3 regions of the Azospira sp. I09 genome follow, and region 1 is predicted to be linked to each of the others. Evidence: predicted binding sites of a transcription regulator. Region 1 holds the regulator's gene; each other region holds the start of a gene.
What was found. Region 1 encodes sigma-54, which starts transcription at its own class of promoters, with help from an activator protein. Its sites were predicted from a motif close to TGGCACGCTTNCTGCTNA; they were not measured.

Region 1 (7,287 bases):
CGTGGCCCATGCCCTGGACGTGCTGCGGCAGCGGCTGCAGGCGCCGGTGCTGGCCTAAGCCCCGGGCCTGGATTACCATCGGCCCATTCCCCCTTTTTCCGCGGAGCGCGCCATGAAAGGCAACACTGAAGTCATCAAGCTGCTGAACGAACTCCTGGCCGGCGAACTGATGGCCCGGGACCAGTACTTCATCCACGCCCGCATGTACGAGAACTGGGGCCTGAAGAAGCTCAACGAGCGCATCTGGCACGAGATGCAGGACGAAACCGAGCATGCCGACTGGCTCATCAAGCGCATCCTGTTCCTCGAAGGCACTCCGGGCATGACCCCGGCCAAGTCCATGAAGATCGGCAAAACCGTGCCGGAGATGCTGAAGAGCGACCTGGCCGTGGAAATCTCGGTGGTCAAGGAACTGCGTGCCGCCATGGCCCGCTGCGAGGCCCACAAGGACTACGTGACCCGGGACATGCTGCTGAAGATGCTGGACGACACGGAAGAGGACCACACCCACTGGCTGGAACAGCAGCTGAAACTGATCGAACTGGTGGGCCTGGAAAACTACCTGCAGTCCCAGATGGGCGACGCCGCCTGAGCCGCTGCCGCCCCGCCAGTCAAAAGGCCGCCCGTGGGCGGCCTTTTGCGTTGACCGGCGCCCTTCAGCTGCGCCGCCGGGGCGGCCACAGGTCCGGCGATTCCTGCAGTTCGGAGAGGTCCTGGCTGATGCTGACGAAGTGGGTGATGCGCCCGTTGGCGTCGCGGATGGGGGCGATGGCCTGCAGGCAGACGTAGATGCTGCCGTCCCGCCGCCTGTTGAGCAGGCGTCCGCGCCAGGTCTTGCCGGCGTTGATGGTGCGCCACAGGTCGGCATAGGTGCCGACCTCGTTGAGCCCGGACTTGAGCAGCCGTGGCGTCTGTTCCAGGATGTCCTCCAGGCCGTAGCCGGTGACTTCCGAGAAGGCCTGGTTGCAGTATTCGAAGCGGCCCTGGGCGTCGGTGATGAAGACTACCGAGGGATTCTGTTCCACAGCCATGGAGAGCTTCTCCAGTTCCGCCTCCACCTGCTTGCGCTCGTGGATGTCGCGGAAGGTGCCGGCCAGGTGCCGGGCCTGGCCGTCGGCGCTGTCCACCACCTGGCCTTCGCCGCGGAACCAGCGCCAGTGGCCGTGCCGGGTGTGGGTGCGGTATTCGCAGCGGAAGCGGAGGCTGCGCCCGTCGCGGCAATCCAGCAGGGCCTGCATGGCCCGGGCCCGGTCCTCCGGGTGCAGGCTGGCCTCCCATTCGGCCAGGCCGACGCTGCGCTCGGCCAGGCGGTAGCCGTTGCCGTCGGCCACGGCCAGGACGAACTGCAGATTGCCTGTCTCCACCGCCCAGTCCCACACCCCCACCTCCGAGGCACCCAGGGCCCGGCGCAGGCGCTCCTCGCTGGCGGCGAGACGGTCCATGGCCCGGTGCAGGGAGGTGACGTCCTGGGTGATGCCGTGGATGCGCACCACCCGCTCCGCCACCACCACCGGATGGCTGCGGACCCGCAGCCAGCGCACCTCGCCGTCGCGGATGATGCGGAATTCCTGGTCGGCGGCTTCCCCCGCGAACTGCCGTTCGAAAGCGGCCAGGGTGGTTTCCCGGTCCGCCGGATGCAGGTCGTCGGCCCAGCGCATGGCGTTCGCATACAGCTCGGCGGCGGAATGACCGCTGAGGCGCTGGGTGGCGCCGCTGACGAAGGAGAAACGCCGTTCCTCCGCCTCCAGGGTCCAGATGACGTCGTCGAGGGAATCCAGCACCTGTTCCAGGCGCTCCTCCGCCCGGTTGCGGTCCTCCTCGGCGCTGCGGCGCTGCCGGTTGGCGGCGGCCAGGGCCAGGGTCACGGCGGTGAGGGAGGCGATCAGCACCTGCAGCTTCACCTGCACCAGCTGGGGCTCGATATTGGCGAAGGGGCCGGTGCCCAGGGCGGCGAAGACGGCGGCCGTCAGGGCCGTGGTGGCCAGGGCCAGGGTCACCAGGCGCAACTCGCAGCTGAAGGCGATCCAGATCAGGGTCAGCAGGAGCAGCAGGCCGGCGTAGGCAAAGGATTCGGGGGCCCGCTCGGAGAAGAACCACAGGCTGCTGAGGGCGGCGGCGACCACCGCCGCCACCGCCAGATGGCGCCAGCGGCCCTGGTCCAGGCCTTCCCGGGGCTGCAGCCAGGCCAGCAGCAGGGGGGCCAGCAGCTGGGTGCCGGCCAGGTCGCCCACCCACCAGCCGCGCCAGGCGGGCAGCAGCTGGGCCGGCTCCAGGCTGCCGCCCAGGCTCAGGGCACCGACGCCCAGGCTGGCGCTGATGGCGCCGCCCAGCACGGGGGCGCTGAAACACAGGTGCAGCACGTCCTGGGGGCGGCCCAGGCGCGGATCGAACTGCAGGGGACCCCGCAGCAGACGGTAGCCGGCCCAGGCGCCAAGGGCGTTGCCGGCGCCCATGAGCAGGCCGGTGAGGGGAGCAAAGCCGCTGATGAGGGCGCTGCCCAGGGTGGCCAGCAGCACTGCCGGCCACAGCCGGCCGCCGCCCAGGACGAGGGCGGCCAGGGCAATGCCGGCGGGGGGCCAGAAGGGCACGAAGAGGCCGTGGCCGGCAGTGCCGATGGCCATGGTCAGCTGGGCCACCGCCAGATAGGCGGCAAACACCAGCAGCAGCCCCGGGAGCAGGGGCAGGTGGGCAGCGGGGAGGAGAGCGGCGGCCGGGGGCGCCAATAATCGCTTTAGCATAATTTGCGCCATTTTCCCTGCTTTGCCGCGGTGTTCCAAGGCCTTTGATGCTGGGGATAACACGTAGTCCGGGTAACTTGGCGTAGGCCGGAGGGTTTGTGCCATAATCAGCCGCTTGATTTTGGGGAATTCAGTCATGGACGACAACAAGGCCAAAGCACTAACCGCCGCACTGGCGCAGATTGAAAAGCAGTTCGGCAAGGGCGCCATCATGAAGATGGGCGAGACCGAAGTGGACAAGGGCGTGGACGTGGTGTCCACCGGCTCCCTGGGCCTGGACGTGGCCCTCGGCGTGGGCGGCCTGCCCCGGGGCCGGGTGGTGGAAATCTACGGTCCGGAATCCTCCGGCAAGACCACCCTGACCCTGCAGGTCGTCGCCGAGATGCAGAAGCTGGGCGGCACCGCCGCCTTCATCGACGCGGAACACGCCCTCGATCCCCAGTACGCCCAGAAGCTGGGCGTGAACATCGGCGAGCTGCTCATCTCCCAGCCGGACAACGGCGAACAGGCCCTGGAAATTGCCGACATGCTGGTGCGTTCCGGCGGTGTGGACGTGATCGTGGTGGACTCCGTCGCCGCCCTCACCCCCAAGGCCGAAATCGAAGGCGAGATGGGCGATTCCATGATGGGCCTGCACGCCCGCCTGATGAGCCAGGCCCTGCGCAAGCTCACCGCCAACATCAAGAAGACCAATACCCTGGTCATCTTCATCAACCAGATCCGCATGAAGATCGGGGTGATGTTCGGTTCCCCGGAAACCACCACCGGCGGCAACGCGCTCAAGTTCTACGCCTCCGTGCGCCTGGATATCCGCCGTATCGGCGGCATCAAGAAGGGTGACGAGGTGATCGGCAACGAAACCCGCGTCAAGGTGGTGAAGAACAAGGTCTCCCCGCCCTTCCGCGAAGCCCTGTTCGACATCCTCTACGGCGAAGGCATCTCCCGCGAGGGCGAGATCATCGAACTGGGGGTGGCCAACAAGCTGATCGAGAAGTCCGGCGCCTGGTACTCCTACAAGGGCGAGAAAATCGGCCAGGGCAAGGACAACTCCCGGGAATTCCTCAAAGCCAACCCGGCCATTGCCCAGGAAATCGAAGGCAAGATCCGGGAAGCCCTGGGCGTGGCCAATCCCGCCCCGGCGGCCGCTGCCGGAGAATGACCCCGAGCCTGCGCCAGCGGGCCCTGGGGCTGCTGGCGCGGCGGGAGTACAGCCGGGCCGAACTGGCCCGCAAGCTGGCGCCCCACGCAGAATCCGAGGCTGAGCTGGAGACCCTGCTGGACGACCTGGCGGCTCGCCGCCAGCTTTCCGATGCCCGCTATGCCAGTGAAAGGGTCGCCATCCGGGCCCGCCGCTACGGCGATGCCCGGCTGGCCCAGGAACTGCGGCAGAAGGGCGTGGCCGAGGAAACCGTCGCCGCGGCCCTGGCCCAGGGCGGCAGCGAGCTGGAACGGGCGCGCCAGGTGTGGCAGAAGAAATTCGCCGCCCTGCCCGCCGATCTGGCCGAGCGGGCCAAACAGACCCGCTTCCTCCTCAGCCGCGGCTTTGCCGCCGCCACCGTCCGCCAGGTGCTGCAGGGCGGCTGGGACGACGAGTCCGGCAGCGACTGGTAGAACCCCCGGGCGACACCTCTGGCACAATGCCTTTACGCCCCCGCATTCATAGAATCTGATAGCCCATGTCCGAGCAGAACCCCGACCTCATCGCCAAGCTTTCCGCCAACAACCTGAAAAAGCGCTACAAGTCCCGCACCGTGGTGCATGACGTGTCCTTCGAGGTGGGCAGCGGTGAGGTGGTCGGCCTGCTGGGCCCCAACGGTGCCGGCAAGACCACCTGTTTCTACATGATCGTCGGCCTGGTGCCCTCCGACGGCGGCTCCATCCAGCTGCAAAATCAGGAAGTGACCCACTTCCCCATCCACAAGCGGGCCCATCTGGGCATTTCCTACCTGCCCCAGGAGGCCTCCGTCTTCCGCAAGCTCAACGTGGAGGAGAACATCCGCGCCGTGCTGGAACTGCAGAAGCTACCCAAGCACGAGATCGACCTGCGCCTGGAGGAGCTGCTGGAAGAGCTGCACATCGGCCACATCCGCGCTTCCAATGCCGCCGCCCTGTCCGGTGGCGAGCGCCGCCGGGTGGAAATCGCCCGGGCCCTGGCCACCTCTCCCCGTTTCATCCTGCTGGATGAGCCCTTCGCCGGCGTGGACCCCATCGCCGTGCTGGAAATCCAGAAGATCATCCGTTTCCTCAAGGACCGCAGCATCGGCGTGCTCATCACCGACCACAACGTGCGTGAGACCCTGGGCATCTGCGACCGGGCCTACATCATCAATGAGGGACGGGTGCTGGCGTCTGGCCGCCCGGATGAGATCGTTTATAATGAAGACGTCCGAAAAGTATATCTGGGCGAGAGCTTCCGTCTCTGACGAGCCCAGTCTCCGAGTCTTTCCCTCAACCCGCTCATTGCCGCCGGCCCCTTCGGCCCCGGGTCCATGAAACCAACCCTCCAACTCAAACTCTCGCAGCACTTGGCCCTGACGCCACAGCTGCAGCAGTCCATCCGGCTGCTGCAACTGTCGACGCTTGAGCTGGAGCAGGAGTTGGAGAAGTATCTGCTGGAAAACCCCCTGCTGGAGCGGGAGGACGAGAACTACGAGCCCTCCTACAGCGGGAGCGAAGGCGAATACGCCGGCAGTACGGCCGAGTCCGCTGCCGAAGGCCCGCGGGAAGGCGATAGCGGCGAATCCGGTGAAGGCGCCGACAGTCACGGCCCCGAAGAAGTCCGGGACGACAGCCGGGACCGCCTGGGTGAGGGCGAGGACTGGTTTGCCGAAGGCAGCTACCCTTCCGCCTCCCGCGACGAGGACGAGGATTCCGACTTCCAGGAAGTGCAGGCCGCCAACACCTCCCTGCGCGACCACCTCAACTGGCAGCTGGGCCTGATGCAGCTCTCCGAGCGGGACCGGCAGCTGGTCAGCTTCCTGATCGAGGCGCTGGACGAGGACGGCTACCTGACCCAGCCCCTGGAGGAGCTGCAGGAAGCCCTGCCGGAAGAGCTGGAAATCGATCTGGACGACCTGCAGATCGCCCTGCGCCACCTGCAGCACCTGGACCCGACCGGTGTCGGTGCCCGCACTCCGGGCGAATGCCTGGCCCTGCAGCTGGAAGCCCTGCCGGCCGACGAGGTGCGGGACCAGGCCCTGAAGCTGGTGCGCCATCACCTGGAACTGCTGGCCGGCCGGGACTTCACCAAGCTGAAGAAGCTGCTGGGCTGCGACGACGAGCGCCTGCGCGCCGTCACCAACCTGGTGAAGAGCCTCAACCCCCGGCCCGGCGCCCAGTACGCGCCCCTGGATGCCCGCTACATCACCCCGGACGTGGTGGTGAAGAAGGTGCGCAACCAGTGGACCGCCAGCATCAATCCGGACGCCTACCCGCGCCTGCGCATCAACCGGCTCTACGCCGAGATCCTCTCCAAGCAGCGCGGCTCCAGCCTCTCCGGCCAGCTGCAGGAGGCCCGCTGGCTGATCAAGAACGTGCAGCAGCGTTTCGACACCATCCTGCGCGTGTCCCAGGCCATCCTGGACCGCCAGCGCCAGTTCTTCGAACACGGCGAGGTGGCCATGCGTCCCCTGGTACTGCGGGAAATCGCCGAAACCCTGGGCCTGCACGAATCCACCGTCTCCCGGGTGACCACCCAGAAGTACATGGCCACCCCCCGGGGCATTTTCGAACTCAAGTATTTCTTCGGCAGCCACGTGGCCACGGATACGGGGGGCGCCTGTTCGGCCACCGCCATCCGGGCCCTGATCAAGCAGCTGGTGGCGGCCGAAGACCCCAAAAAACCCCTTTCGGACAGTCAAATATCCGAAATTCTTGGCCAACAAGGCATTGTTGTGGCGCGTCGAACCATTGCAAAATACAGAGAAGCGCTCAACATTTCGCCGGCCAACCTACGCAAGTCCATCTAAAAAAGGAGCGAGCCATGAACCTGCACATCACCGGACATCACCTGGAAGTCACCCCGGCGATCCGCGACTACGTCACTGCCAAGCTGGAGCGGGTTACGCGTCACTTCGACAGCGTCATCGACGTCAACGTCATCCTCACCGTGGAAAAGCTGAAGCAGAAGGCTGAAGTCACCGTGCGCGTGCCCGGCAAGGACATCCACGTGGATGCCGAGGATGCCGACCTGTATGCCGCCGTGGACACCCTGATCGACAAGCTGGACCGCCAAGTGCAGAAGTACAAGCAGAAGGCCCAGGATCACCACCGCGACACCATCAAGAATCACATCGAAGAGTGATCTGATTCCCTCTCCGGGACTGGGACGAAAGGCATAGGCGGCGGGGTCGTTTTCCGTTATGATCCCGCCACTTTTCGCCTGGTATCCTGCCTGAATCCCAGTCTCCAACCGGCCCTGCCGCCGCCATCCCGCTGTTCGGGGAAGGTTCCCGCCCCATGGATCTGATTGCCAAACTCCTCCCTCCCGCCCACATCCTGCTGGACCTCGAAGCCAGCAGCAAGAAGCGGGCATTCGAGCAGGCCGGAC
Region 2 (7,287 bases), 1.7 Mb from region 1:
GTGAGGCCGACGATGAGGCCGGAAAAGGTGCCGAGGATGCCGATGCCGGTGAGGATGCCCGGCAGGTGCTTGTAGAACTCGGCCCGCAGGGGCGTATCCACCAGGGCCTGTTCGGTGAGGAAGCTTTCCGCCAGGGCCGTGGCGCGCCAGCGGGGGCCGGCCTCGGTGCGGGTCGGGTGCAGGGTCTGGGCGTATTCGCGCCACAGGTGGGCCAGGGGCGGGGCGCCCATGATGTCGCGGCCGATCTGCTGGGGATCTGGGTTGCCGCCGCTCTCCCGCAGCTGCTCCAGCTGCCCGATGGTGCGGCGGAAGAGGCGGCCCAGGCCCAGGGCGGGCAGGACGAAGCGGAAGATGAAACCGGTGCAGATGGCCGCCAGGAGCAGGGCGATGACCAGCATGTGGCCCGGAATGTCGGTGGCGGCGAGGAGGGAAGTGAGGGAGGAAGGCATCGGGCCCGGCGGGTCAGGGTGGTCGGCAAAGGCGGCAACGAGCCCGGATTCTAGCACCCCGGCCCGGCGCTGCTGCCGGTGGCCTCCGCTGCCGCAGCGGGGGAGTGGTGCGGGTCCGGGATTGGTGCGGGTTTGGGGTGGCTGGAGGCCGGCGCCGTTCCTGGCCTCCAGCCATGGCATGGCCGGGAGGCGCTTGCCGCCTGCCCCGGCGGCAGGGGGTGTCCGAGGTGGTCGTCGCCAGGGCCTGGGTGGGAACTATTTGCATCTGTCATCTTTGCAGAGTGGAAAGAAAGTTTCCAGGTGTCGGCTTTGTGACGTCGCAAGGTTTACAACTTTATGAAACGCCATTTCACGCGAGTTCCGTAGCTGCTTGATTGTTATGGTTTTGCCCTGTCTGGCACGGTTCTTGTAATCGTCCCACCCCAATAAGGGCGCGGCGATCCCCGCGCAACCATGCAAATAGCCCCGTGGGAACGGGGCAACAGACCGAGGGTGAGGCCATGCAAGAGCAAAAACTCCAGTCCCTGGAAATCCACGAGCACGTCATCGAGGCGGCCAAGCGCCTGGAAATGGGCCGCCGGGAATTCCTCCAGTTCTGTACGGCCATGGCCGCCACCCTGGGCCTGCCGGCCGGGGCCGAGGCCGCGGTGGCCGAGGCGGTGGCGGTGAAGAAGCGCCCCTCCGTCATCTGGCTGCACTTCCAGGAATGCACCGGCTGTACCGAATCCATGCTGCGGGCCGAGCATCCCACCATCGAGAAGCTGATTCTCGACGTCATCTCCCTCGACTACCACGAGACCCTCTTCGCCGCCGCCGGCCACCAGATCGAGGCCGCCAAGCAGGCCGCCATGAAGGCCAACAAGGGCCAGTACCTGCTGGTGGTGGAAGGTGCCATCCCGACCAAGGATGGCGGCATCTACTGCAAGGTGGGCGGCAAGACCGCCATCGACATCGTCAAGGAATGCGCCACCGACGCCGCCGCCATCATCGCCATCGGCTCCTGTGCCTCCTGGGGCGGCATGCCTTCCACCGACCCCAACCCCACCGGGGCCGTGGGGGTGAACAAGATCATCGACAAGCCGGTGGTGACCATTCCCGGCTGTCCGCCCAACCCCTACAACTTCCTTTCCACCGTGGTGCACTTCCTCACCTTCGGCCAGCTGCCGCCGGTGGATGAGCTGGGCCGTCCCAAGTTCGCCTATTCCCGCCTGGTGCACGAGAACTGCGAGCGCCGCGCCCACTTCGACGCCGGCCGCTTCGCCATGGAGTTCGGCGACGAGGGCCACCGCAAGGGCTACTGCCTGTACAAGCTGGGCTGCAAGGGTCCCGAGACCTACGCCAACTGTCCCACCATCCTCTTCGGCGACGCCGGCGCCGGCACCTGGCCCGTGGCCTGCGGCCACCCCTGCATCGGCTGTACGGAGCAGGGCGTGGGCTTCCAGAAACCCATCCACCAGACCGCCAAGGTCATGACCTACGCCCCGCCCGCCTCCTTCCCGCGCATCGTCGAGGAACAGGGCAAGGGCGCCTCCCTCGGGGCCGCCGCCGTGCTGGCTGCCGTGGCCGGGGCCGCCGCCGGGGCCGGGGCCATGGTGGCGAAGAACCTGGGTCTCTCCCACGCCGCCGAGGAGGCCGAGAAGGCCAAGCAGTCTTCCGAACAGAAACCCGCCGAGAAGGTGTGACCATGACTTCCCGTCGCAATTTCCTGAAAGGGACGCTGGCGGGGGGCGCAGCCGCGGCTGCGGTCTCCGTTTCGGTGAGTGGCCCGGCCTGCGCCCGGGACAACAATCCCCAGCCCGAGGGCGCCCTGGGCCTGCTCTACGACGCCACCCTGTGCGTCGGCTGCAAGGCCTGCGTCGCCGCCTGCAAGGAGGTCAATGGCAACCCGGCGGAGTTCTCCACGCCTGAACAGCTGTGGGATACGCCCCTGGATACCACTGCCAAGACCTTCAACGTCATCAAGATGTTCCGCAGCGGCACCATGGAGACGAAGGACGATCCGGACAACGGCTACGCCTTCATGAAGACCTCCTGCCTGCACTGCAACGATCCCTCCTGCGTCTCGGCCTGCCCGGTGTCGGCCATGACCAAGGACCCGGTCACCGGCATCGTCGGCTACGACGCCGACGCCTGCATCGGCTGCCGCTACTGCGTTGCCGCCTGTCCCTTCGGCATTCCCAAGTACGACTACTCCTCCGCCACCGGCAAGATCGGCAAGTGCGAGCTGTGCCGCCACCGCCTGCCGGAAGGCAAGTACGCCGCCTGTGCCGAGGTCTGCCCCACCGGCGCCACCCTCTACGGCAAGGTGTCGGACCTCAAGGCCGAGGCCGAACGCCGCCTCTCCCTCAAACCCGGCACCAAGACCGTGTTCCAGCGCGGCCAGCTGGGGGGCAAGGACCAGAGCTACGAAAACGTGGTGGGCCATTACGTGCAGCACGTCTATGGCGAGAAGGAAGTGGGCGGCACCCAGGTGATCAAGCTGTCCGCCGTGCCCTTCGAGAAGGTGGGCCACAAGCCCCTGCCCGAGCGTTCCGCCTCCTCCAAGTCGGAAACCCTGCAACACACGCTCTACGGCGGGCTGGTGATGCCCCTGGCGGTGCTCGGCGTGATGACCTATTTCGCCAAGCGCAACGTCAAGCCTGACGACGACGAGCTGTAAGGGAGAGATCGCAATGTCTGCACAACAACACGCTGCACCCACCCCCGTCGGCGGCAAGCTGCTGACCCCGGTGACCCTCACCGCGGCGACCCTGATCGTGGTGGCCCTGGCCATCATCCTGGTCCGTTTCGTCTTCGGCCTGGGAGCCGTCACCAACCTCAACGACGGCTACCCCTGGGGCCTGTGGGTGGTGGGCGACGTGGTCATCGGTTCCGCCTTCGCCTGTGGCGGCTTCTCCGTGGCCATGCTGGTCTACATCTTCAACAGGGGCGAATACCATCCCCTGGTGCGCCCGGCCCTGCTGGCCTCCCTCTTCGGCTACACCCTGGCCGGTGTCGGCGTCATCTTCGACCTGGGCCGCTGGTGGAACTTCTGGCACATCCTGACCCCGGGCTACGCCTCGGCCAACTCGGTGATGTTCGAAGTGGCCCTGTGCATCTCCCTCTACATCGTGGTGATGTGGATCGAGTTCTCCCCCACCTTCATGGAAAAGTGGGGCATGCACGAGAAGCGCAAGAAGCTGAACAAGGTGATGTTCTTCTTCATCGCCCTGGGCACCGTGCTGCCCATGATGCACCAGTCCTCCCTCGGCTCCCTGCTGGTGGTGATGGGCACCCAGGTGCATCCCCTGTGGCAGTCCATGGCCCTGCCGCTGATCTACCTGCTTTCCGCCATCACCATCGGCTACGCCGTGATTCTCTTTGAATCCTGCATGGCCGCCGCCGGCTTCCGCCGCCAGATGGAGACCCACATCCTGACGCCTCTGTCCAAGGTCATGCTGGGCATGCTGGCGGTGTTCCTGGTGGTGCGGGTGGGCGACCTGGTAGTCCGCGGCGCCTTGCCCCGGGCCTTCGAGGGCAGCCTGCAGGCCCTCATGTTCTGGCTCGAGATGGCCTGCTTCATCGCCCCCCTGGCGCTGCTGGGCAAGGAGACTTCCCGCCGCAACCCGGCCCGCCTCTTCGTCGGCGCCGTGCTGTTGATGCTGGGCGGCGTCCTGCTGCGCATCAATTCCTACCTGGTGGGTTACGAGACCGGCGACGGCTGGCACTACTTCCCCTCCGTCCCCGAAATGCTGGTCACCTTCGGCATGTTTGCCATCGAGGTCTTCGGCTACATCGTCATCACCCGCCGCTTCCCGGTCTTGGCCGCGGAAGACGCTGCTGCACACTAAGAATTCAAGGAGAAACCCAAAATGACCAAGCGCGTAACGATCGATCCGGTGACCCGCATCGAAGGCCACCTGCGGGTGGACGTGGAAGTGAATGGCGGCAAGGTGACCAAGGCCTGGTCTTCCGGCCAGATGTGGCGCGGTGTGGAGAACATCCTCATCGGCCGCGACCCCCGCGACGCCTGGGCCATCACCCAGCGCATCTGCGGCGTGTGCACCACCGTCCACGCCATCTGTTCGGTGCGGGCCGTGGAGGATGCGCTGAAGCTGGAAATTCCGGTGAATGCCCAGTACATCCGCAACATGATCATCACCGCCCACAACCTGCACGACTCCATCGTGCATTTCTATCATCTCTCCGCCCTCGACTGGGTGGACGTGGTCTCCGCCCTGCAGGCCGACCCGGACAAGGCTTCCGCCCTGGCCGAGAGCCTCTCGCCGTGGAACCGCAACGGTAAGCACGAGTTCCGCAAGGTCAAGGAAAAGATCGCCGGCTTCGTCAAGACCGGACAGCTGGGCATTTTCACCAACGGCTACTGGGGCCACCCTGCCATGAAACTGCCGCCGGAAGTGAACCTGATCGCCGTGGCCCACTACCTGCAGGCCCTGGAAATCCAGCGCTTTGCCTCCAAGATCGTTTCCGTCCTCGGTTCCAAGTCCCCCCACATCCAGAACGTGGCCGTGGGCGGCGTGGCCAACCCCCTGGCGGTGGATTCCCAGTCCGTGCTGACGGTGGAACGCCTGCTGGCGGTGAAGGAATGGATCGAAAAGCTGGACGAGTTCGTCAAGCAGGTGTACCTGCCCGACGTGGCCGTGGTCGGCGCCCATTACCCCGAGTGGACCAAGATCGGCCGCGGCATCGTGGACTACCTGTCCGTGCCCGACCTGCCCCTGGACGGCAAGGGCACCCAGTTCGCCCTGCCCGGCGGCTACATCCAGAACGCCGACCTCGGCACCTTCAAGCCCATCACCCAGTTCGGCGACAAGTACTTCGAAGCCGGCGTTTCCGAAGCCGTCAAGCACGCCTGGTACTCCTACAAGGACGGCGACAACGCCACCCTGCACCCCTACAAGGGCGAGACCACGCCGAACTACACGGACTTCCAGGACGAGGGCAAGTATTCCTGGCTGAAGTCCCCCACCTTCTACGGCAAGCCCGCCCAGGTCGGCCCCCTGTCCCGCATGCTGGCCATGCTGGCCGCCGGCCACGAGCCCACCAAGAAGTACGCCACCCTGGCCCTGGACACGGTCTCTTCCCTGGCCAAGACCAAGATCGGCCTGGATGCCATGCACTCCACCATCGGCCGCCATGCCTCCCGGGCCGTGGTGGCCTGCGTCCAGGTGGACGAACTGGCCCACCAGTGGGACCTGCTCCTGGCCAACATGGGCAAGGGTGACCTCAAGACCTACAACAAGCCCACCTTCCCCAAGGGCGAGATCGCCGGCGTCGGCTTCCACGAAGCGCCCCGCGGCGTGCTCTCCCACTGGGTGGTGATCGACGACGGCAAGATCAAGAACTACCAGTGTGTCGTGCCCACCACCTGGAACGCCGGCCCGCGTAACGAAAAGGGCGTTTCCGGCGCCTACGAGGCCTGCCTGCTGGACAACCCGGTGGCCGATCCCGAGAAGCCCCTGGAAGTGCTGCGCACCGTGCACTCCTTCGACCCCTGCCTGGCCTGCGCCGTGCATGTGGTGGACAAGGAAAACGACCAGGTGGTGAAGGTCAAGGCGGCCTGAGCTGCCGGCTTGAAGGGAAACGGCGGCGCCGGTGGTGCCGCCGTTTTATTTGGTGCCCCGGCTCTTCCCGCAGCATTTCTTGCGTTGCCTCAAACCGGCCCGGGGCCGGATTGTTTAAAGTGCCGCCCATGACTACTACCCCCACCATCGCCGTCCTTGGCGTCGGCAACATCCTCCTCACCGACGAGGGCATCGGTGTGCGCATCGTCGACGAGCTGCAGCGCCGCTACTCCCTGCCCGAGCACGTGCTGGCGCTGGACGGCGGCACCGCCGGCATGGAACTGCTGGAGCCCCTGGAAGGCCTGGACAAGCTCATCATCGCCGACGCCGTGCGGGTCGGCCAGCCGCCCGGTTCCGTCGTGCTGCTGCAGGGCGACGAGGTGCCCAAGTTCTTCCGCACCAAGATCTCGCCCCATCAGATCGGTCTCTCCGACCTGCTGGCGGCCCTGGAACTGACCGAGAAGGCGCCCAAGGCGGTGGCCCTCATCGGCCTGCAGCCCGTCTCCCTGGATACGGGCATGGCCCTGACGCCGGAGGCGGAAGCCAAGGTGCCGGAAATGCTGGAACTGGTGCTGGCCGAGCTGGCCAAGGCCGGCGTCGTGCCCCAAGCCATTGAAGGGATCGCCTGATGTGCCTCTCCATTCCCATGCAGATCGTCGAGCTGGAAGGCGAGGAGGGCGAGTTCGCCTGGGTCGAGCGGGGCGAGGGCGAGCACTTCCGCCGGGAGCGGGTGAACATGATGCTGCTCGGGCCCCAACCCGTCGGCACCTGGATCCTGGCCTCCCTCGGCCTGGGCAAGGAAGTGGTGGAGGAAGAGGAGCGCCTGCTGATCGAGGATGCCCTGGCGGCCCTGGCCGAATCCCTGGAAGGGGACTACGACCCGGCCCGCCACTTCGCCGACCTCAACCGGCAGTAGGGGCATGAGTTCCTTCCGCCCCCGCGTACCGGCCTGGACGCCGCCCCCTGCCCGGGAAGGCAAGCCCTGGGCCGATGACCCGGCACCCCGGCTGGAGGAGCACTTCCGGCGCGTGCGCCAGGGCACCATGGCCGGCATGCCTTTCCTCAACGAGGCCCTGGCGGTGGCGGCGCTGCCCTTCGCCCGCGTTCAGGGCGACTGGGTCGGCATCGTGCTGACGCCCTGGTTCCTCCACGTCTATCTGCTGCCCGGCGGCGGCGAACTGTGGCAGGACCTGGCCCAGGGCCTGCGCCGCCAGGTGCAGCTGCCGGCCGGGACCATGGATTTCATCGGCGACGAGGACGAGGCCCTGGGCCCG
Region 3 (7,287 bases), 1.3 Mb from region 1:
GGTGCCATCGACGCCCAGACGGTGCAGTTGGCCTACCAGATCAGCGTGCATGGTCGCCATGAATTACCCATGGCCCCTGACCCCCATGCCGGTTTCGTCATGACCCTGTTGCGTCTGCATGCCTTTGCGCCGCGCCAGCCTGGGGAGGGCCCATCCCCGGGAAAAGCGTTGGCCGCCCCGCGGGCGCAGGCTCCCGCGGTTAAGGCGGCTCCTTCCCGAATTTCCGTCCCGGCCCGAGCTGCAGAAGCCCCCGTCGTACAGCCGCTAGCCATTCCTGCGGAGACGATGCCGGCGGCACAGGCTGTCGCCGCTGACAGCGAGGCTCCAGGTGACTGGCAGTCGATTCTTGACAGCTTGCAGTTGTCCGGTATGGCGCGGGCCCTGGCCCAGCATTGCGAGTTGCTGAAGCTGGGCGGGGAGGTGGTGCAATTGCGCTTGCCGCCGGCCCATCGCCACCTGATCATGAAGGCGGCCCAGGATCGGCTGCAGCAGGTCCTGGGCGAATACTGTGGCCGCCCGCTGCAGTTGCAGATCGAAGTGGCCGAAGTAAGCACGCTGACGCCGGCAGCGATTCTCCAGCAGGAGCGGGAGGAGCGCCAGGACCGGGCTGTCGCCGCCATCGAGCAGGATCCCTTTGTGCGCGAGGTGATCGACATCTTCGACGCCACGCTGATTGAATCATCCATCAAACCCATCTAGTCGAGGACCACGAAAATGATGAAAGGCGGCATCGCCGGCCTGATGAAGCAGGCCCAGCAAATGCAGGAAAACATGAAGAAGGCCCAGGAAGAGCTGGGTCGCGTCGAGGTGGAAGGCCAGGCCGGTGCCGGCATGGTCAAGGTGCTGATGACCTGTTCCCACGACGTGCGCCGTGTCACGATCGACCCCTCGGTCATGGATGACAAGGAAATGCTGGAAGACCTGATCGCCGCCGCCGTCAATGACGCAGTTCGCCGTGGCGAGGAGCTGAGCAAGGAACGCATGTCCGGCTTTACTGCCGGCCTTAATCTGCCCCCCGGATTCAAGCTGCCCTTCTGATGAGCACCCCATCCAGCCTCGAAGAACTGATCGAGGCCCTCCGCTGTTTGCCGGGGATCGGGCCGAAATCGGCCCAGCGCATGGCCTACCATCTGCTGCAGCGGGACCGCAAGGGCGCCCGCCGCCTGGCAGACGGCATGTCCCATGCGCTGGAGGCCATTCGCCATTGCAGCCGCTGCAACACCTTCACCGAGTCCGATATCTGCGAGCGCTGCGCCTCCACCAAGCGGGATGCCAGCCTGCTGTGCGTCGTCGAAACGCCGGTGGACATGAACATGATGGAGCAGACCCAGGCCTACAACGGGCTCTACTACGTCATCATGGGGCGCTTGTCGCCGCTGGACGGTGTCGGTCCCCGGGAGCTGCAGCTGGACCGTCTGCTGGCCCGGGCCTGTGATGGCGAGGTCCAGGAAGTCATCCTGGCCACCAATTACACCAACGAAGGCGAAGCGACCGCTCACTACGTCAGCGAACTGCTGCGCAGCAGGGGCATCAAGGTGACCCGGATCGCCCGGGGGGTGCCGGTGGGTGGGGAGCTGGAATACGTGGATGCCGGCACCCTGGCCCAGGCCATGCGGGAGCGGAAAAACGTGGAAGCCTAGCCCTGGCGGGTCCGATTCTTGACCGGGCTCAGGTTTGGAGCGGCTTTCGACGCATTTGACGACATTGAGTTCCCGGCCCGGTTCCAGTCCGTAGGTGGATTCGAGTATAATCTTCCGGTTTTGTTCGGCCAGGATCGTTTTTGCCTCGCCGAAGGCGTTACCGAATTGCTGTTCTGAATTTTAATTTCAACGTTCTAGGGATCTGCGCTATGAGCAAAGAGAACAAAGTGGACTGCGGCAGGCGGCGTCTGATCGTCGCTACCGCGGCCGTGGGCGGGGCCGGGGCGGTGGCGGCACTCGTGCCGTTCGTCGCCAGCATGCTGCCGTCCGAACGCGCCAAGGCAGCCGGCGCTCCGGTAGAAGTGGATATTTCCAAGCTGGAACCGGGTCAGATGATGACCGTGGAATGGCGTGGCAAGCCGGTGTGGATCATCAACCGCACCAAGGACATGCTGGACACCCTGCCCAAGCTGGCCGATGCCGTTGCCGATCCCAAGTCCGAAAAAGAGCAGCAGCCCGCCTACTGCCAGAACGAAACCCGCTCCATCAAGCCCGAAGTGCTGGTGGCCGTGGGTATCTGTACCCACCTGGGCTGTTCTCCTTCCGCCAAGTTCAAGCACGGCGCCGAAGAGGGCATGTCCGGTGACTGGCTGGGCGGCTTCCTGTGCCCCTGCCACGGTTCCACCTTCGACTTTGCCGGCCGCGTTTACAAGGCCAAGCCGGCTCCGACCAACCTGGAAGTTCCGCCGCACATGTATCTGTCCGATACCCGCATCCTGATCGGCGAAGACAAGAAGGGGGCGTAAGGAATGGCTGCCAATACCAATTTCGAAAAGTACAAGTCCGACGGTTCCATCGGCGGCAACGTGCTGGAGTGGGTCGATGCCCGCTTCCCCGCCACTTCCATGTGGAAGGGCCACCTGTCCGAGTACTACGCACCGAAGAACTTCAACTTCTGGTACTTCTTCGGCTCCCTGGCCCTGCTGGTCCTGGTGCTGCAGATCGTCACCGGTATCTTCCTGGTGATGCACTTCAAGCCGGATGCTTCCCTGAACGCCGCCGGCGTGCCCGTGGCCTTCGCCTCCGTCGAGTACATCATGCGCGACGTGCCCTGGGGCTGGCTGATCCGCTACATGCACTCCACCGGTGCTTCCGCCTTCTTCATCGTCGTCTTCCTGCACATGTTCCGCGGCATGCTCTACGGTTCCTACCGCAAGCCCCGCGAGCTGATCTGGCTGTTCGGCGTCGGCATCTTCCTGTGCCTGATGGGCGAAGCCTTCTTCGGCTACCTGCTGCCTTGGGGCCAGATGTCCTTCTGGGGCGCCCAGGTGATCGTGAACCTGTTCTCCGCCATTCCCCTGATCGGACCGGACCTGTCCGTCTGGCTGCGCGGTGACTTCGTGGTGGGCGATGCAACCCTGAACCGCTTCTTCTCCTTCCACGTGATCGCCATGCCCCTGGTGCTGATCGGCCTCGTCGCCGCCCACATCCTGGCCCTGCACGAAGTCGGCTCCAACAACCCCGACGGCGTCGAGATCAAGAAGCTGAAGGACGAGAACGGCCATCCCCTGGACGGCATTCCCTTCCATCCCTACTACACCGTCAAGGACATCGTCGGCGTCGTGGTCTTCCTGATGGTCTTCTCCTGCGTGGTGTTCTTCGCACCCGAAGGCGGCGGCTACTTCCTGGAATACAACAACTTCATTCCGGCCGATCCCCTGAAGACCCCGCCCCACATCGCTCCGGTGTGGTACTTCACCCCCTTCTACTCCATCCTGCGCGCCATGGTGTGGCCGATCCTGGGTCTGGATGCCAAGTTCTGGGGTGTGGTGGCCATGGGCGCTTCCGTGGTGATCTTCGCCTTCCTGCCCTGGCTGGATCGCAGCCCGGTCAAGTCCATCCGCTACCGCGGTCCGATCTACAAGACCTTCCTGACCCTGTTCGTGATCTGCTTCGTGATCCTGGGCTACCTCGGTACCCAGCCGCCCTCCTACTGGGGCGAGAAGGTCTCCCAGGTTTGCTCCCTGATCTACTTCGGCTTCTTCCTGCTGATGCCGTGGTATTCCAAGGTGGACAAGTACACGCCGGAACCCGAGCGTGTGACCATGAAATAAGGACGAGAGCGACATGAAAAAACTGCTTACTGCATTGCTCTTCGCGCCCCTGATGGCGCTGGCCAGCGGCGCCGCCGTGCATCTGGACAAGGCTCCGGACGTTTCCGGCGACAACGCGGCCCTGCAAAACGGCGCCAAGCTGTTCGTGAACTACTGCCTGAACTGCCACGGCGCCTCCTTCATGCGCTACAACCGGCTGACCGGCATCGGTCTGACCGAGCAGCAGATCAAGGACAGCCTGCTGTTCACCGCCGACAAGGTGGGCGAACCCATGCGCGTCGCCATCCGTCCGGACGAAGCCAAGCAATGGTTCGGCGCCACCCCGCCCGACCTGACCCTGATCGCCCGTGCCCGCGCTTCCGAAGCCGGTCCCGGCGCCGACTGGCTCTACACCTACCTGCGTTCCTTCTACCGTGACGACAAGCGTCCCACCGGCTGGAACAACGTGGTGTTCGAGAACGTCGGCATGCCGCACATCCTGTGGGAACTGCAGGGGCAGCAAGTGCTGAACCACGAGACCCACAAGCTGGAACTGGCCGTACCCGGCAAGCTGTCCGCCGCCGAGTACGACAAGCAAATCGCTGACCTGGTCGGTTTCCTGGTGTACATCGGTGAACCCGTTTCCGGTCTGCGCAAGCAGCTGGGCATTGCCGTCCTGCTGTTCCTCGGCGTGCTCTTCGTCGTTGCTTACGCTCTCAAGCGCGAGTACTGGAAAGACGTGCACTAACCCGCCTGACATTCAGGCTACGGCATCGCCGATCGGGGCTTTTCCCGGCGGCGGTGCCGATTCCTTTTTGAGGTAACGAGTCATGATGAACCTCTACTCCGGCACCACCGATCCCTTCAGCCACCGCTGCCGCATCGTCCTGTTCGAAAAGGGCATGGACTTCCAGGTGATCGATGTGGACCTCTTCAACAAGCCCGAAGACATCGCCGTCATCAACCCGTACAACCGGGTGCCGGTGCTGGTCGAGCGCGAGTTGATCCTGTACGAACCCAACATCATCAACGAATACATCGATGAGCGTTTCCCCCATCCCCAGCTCATGCCGGCCGACCCCATCATGCGGGCCCGGGCGCGCCAGCTGCTGTCCACCATGGAACGGGAAATCTTTGCCTACATCGAGCCCCTGGAAAAGAACGCCAAGACCGCCGACAAGGCGCGGACCGAAATCCGAAACCGCCTGACCGAGCTGGCTCCCATGTTCGCCAAGCAGAAGTTCATGCTGGGCGACGAGTTCTCCATGCTCGACGTGGCCATCGCCCCCCTGCTGTGGCGCCTGGACCACTACGGCATCGACCTGCCGAAGACCGCCGCGCCGCTGATGAAGTACGCCGAGCGCATCTTCAGCCGCCAGGGCTTCATCGACGCCCTGACGCCTTCCGAAAAGGTGATGCGCAAGTAACGAACTGACGGGGGCGCCGCCACGGTGTCCCCGTCTTTTCTCCAGGCCGGCGCCTGCGGTGCCGGTGCGTCGGCCGGACCGGTCGGCGCCATTCAGCGGAAGACTGTCATGCAACTGCCCTCCACCAAGCCCTACCTGATCCGCGCCATTTACGAATGGTGCGTGGACAACGGCTTTACCCCCTACATCGCAGTGGCCGTGGATGACCGGACCCTGGTGCCCCGCGAGTACGTGCGGGACGGCCAGATCGTCCTCAACATCAGCGGCGACGCCACTTCCCACCTCAACATGAGCAACGAGCTGATCAGCTTTGCCGCCCGTTTCGGCGGTGTGGCCCGGGATCTGTCGGTGCCGGTGGGCAATGTGGTGGCCATCTACGCCCGTGAAAACGGGGCCGGCATGGCCTTCGAGGTGGATGAAGAAGTGGAAGGCGAGGGCGAAGTGGTGGCGGATGCCGGCGACGAGACCCCGCCGGAGCCGCCGGCCGCACCGCCCAGCGGCCGTCCCCACCTGCAGCGGGTGAAGTGAGCGGGGGCTTTCCCTCCCGGGTACTCCCCGCCGCTCCACCGGAAACCGCCTCGCGCCCCAAGCCGAGGCGGTTTTTCTTTGGCGCACCAAGCTGGCGCGGGATGCGCCAAGCTGGGGCCGAAATCCAGCCGTTCGTCTGGCGGATTCGCTGTTGTTTATTAGTAACCCATTGATTATTAATGGTGGCATGGCTGTTGCTGTGTTGGGGCAGGAGCCCAGACCATGCCAAATGAAAGCCACTTCCCCCCCAGTGTCACCCCTTCCACCTGCTGCTACTGCGGCACCGGCTGCGGCGTCCTCATCGACAGCCGCGACGGCCGCATCACCGACGTGCGCGGCGACCCGGAGCACCCGGCCAACCAGGGGCGCCTCTGCGCCAAGGGGGCGACCCTGCACCTCACCGCCGCCCCCGGCACCCTTCAGGCCAACCGGGCCCTCTATCCGGAAGTGCGCACCCGCCGCGACCAGCCGCGCCAGCGGGTGAGCTGGGAGGAGGCCATGGCCGTGGCGGCCCGCCGTTTCGCCGCCGTCATCGCCGAGCACGGACCGGAGGCGGTGGCCTTCTACGTCTCCGGCCAGCTGCTGACCGAGGACTACTACGTCTTCAACAAGCTGGTGAAGGGCTTCATCGGCAGCAACAACATCGATACAAACTCCCGCCTCTGCATGTCCTCCGCCGCCTCCGGCTACAAGCTGACCCTGGGCGTGGATGCGCCGCCCAACTGCTACGAGGACATCGGCCTGGCCCAGTGCCTGTTCATCACCGGCGCCAATCCGGCCGCCGCCCATCCCATCGTCTTCCGCCGCATCGAGGATGCCCGGGAGGCCAATCCCGAACTCAAGATGATCGTCGCCGACCCCCGTCGCAGCGAGACGGCCGCCATCGCCGACCTGCACCTGGCCCTGAAGCCCGGCACCGACATCGCCCTCTACAACGCCATGCTGCACGTGCTGCTGGCCGAGAACCTGGTGGACCGGGACTACATCGCCGCCCACACCGAAGGCTTTGCCGCCCTGGAAGCGATTGCGGCGGACTACAGCCCCGCCGTGGCGGCCCAGATCTGCGGCATCCCGGCCGAAGACATCGTCCAGGCGGCGCGCTGGTTCGGCCTCTCCAAGGCCAGCCTGTCCCTCTGGTGCCAGGGCCTCAACCAGTCCCGCCACGGCAGCCACAACAACGCCGCCCTGATCCACCTGCACCTGGCCACCGGCCACATCGGCCGGCCCGGCGCCGGCCCCTTCTCCCTCACCGGCCAGCCCAACGCCATGGGCGGCCGGGAAGTGGGGGGCATGGCCAACCTGCTCTCTGCCCACCGGGATCTGGGCAACGCCGAGCACCGGGCCGAAGTGGCCCGCTTCTGGGGCGTGCCCGAAGTGCCGGCCAAGCCCGGCCTCACCGCCGTGCAGCTGTTCGAGGCCGTGGGCCGGGGCGAGGTCAAGGCCCTGTGGATCGCCTGCACCAACCCGGCCCATTCCCTGCCGGACCAGGCCCGGGTGCGGGCCGCCCTGGAGACGGCGGAATTCGTGGTGCTGCAGGAAGCCTACGGCGATACCGACACCGCCGCCTACGCCGACCTGCTGCTGCCCGCCGCCAGCTGG

Region 2: AZSP09_RS01685 (hydrogenase small subunit) is a predicted target of sigma-54. The motif match lies at 845-862, and genes of this name have one in related genera.
Region 3: AZSP09_RS00050 (nitrate reductase) is a predicted target of sigma-54. The motif match lies at 5,872-5,889, and genes of this name have one in related genera.

The regions. Positions count from the first base shown of each region.
Region 1 is NZ_AP021844.1:2,454,758-2,462,044, reverse strand. It holds gene AZSP09_RS11540 (CinA family protein) at 1-58, shown strand, start outside; gene bfr (bacterioferritin) at 113-592, shown strand; gene AZSP09_RS11530 (PAS domain S-box protein) at 657-2,738, opposite strand; gene recA (recombinase RecA) at 2,875-3,897, shown strand; gene recX (recombination regulator RecX) at 3,894-4,349, shown strand; gene lptB (LPS export ABC transporter ATP-binding protein) at 4,415-5,161, shown strand; gene AZSP09_RS11510 (RNA polymerase factor sigma-54) at 5,228-6,706, shown strand; gene hpf (ribosome hibernation-promoting factor, HPF/YfiA family) at 6,721-7,041, shown strand; gene ptsN (PTS IIA-like nitrogen regulatory protein PtsN) at 7,197-7,287, shown strand, end outside.
Region 2 is NZ_AP021844.1:358,154-365,440, forward strand. It holds gene AZSP09_RS01680 (hypothetical protein) at 1-449, opposite strand, end outside; gene AZSP09_RS01685 (hydrogenase small subunit) at 950-2,131, shown strand; gene hybA (hydrogenase 2 operon protein HybA) at 2,134-3,108, shown strand; gene hybB (Ni/Fe-hydrogenase cytochrome b subunit) at 3,122-4,279, shown strand; gene AZSP09_RS01700 (nickel-dependent hydrogenase large subunit) at 4,301-6,013, shown strand; gene AZSP09_RS01705 (HyaD/HybD family hydrogenase maturation endopeptidase) at 6,142-6,642, shown strand; gene hypC (HypC/HybG/HupF family hydrogenase formation chaperone) at 6,642-6,929, shown strand; gene hybE ([NiFe]-hydrogenase assembly chaperone HybE) at 6,934-7,287, shown strand, end outside.
Region 3 is NZ_AP021844.1:1,353-8,639, forward strand. It holds gene dnaX (DNA polymerase III subunit gamma/tau) at 1-699, shown strand, start outside; gene AZSP09_RS00015 (YbaB/EbfC family nucleoid-associated protein) at 715-1,038, shown strand; gene recR (recombination mediator RecR) at 1,038-1,640, shown strand; gene petA (ubiquinol-cytochrome c reductase iron-sulfur subunit) at 1,850-2,446, shown strand; gene AZSP09_RS00030 (cytochrome b) at 2,450-3,754, shown strand; gene AZSP09_RS00035 (cytochrome c1) at 3,768-4,481, shown strand; gene AZSP09_RS00040 (glutathione S-transferase N-terminal domain-containing protein) at 4,564-5,160, shown strand; gene AZSP09_RS00045 (ClpXP protease specificity-enhancing factor) at 5,269-5,688, shown strand; gene AZSP09_RS00050 (nitrate reductase) at 5,911-7,287, shown strand, end outside.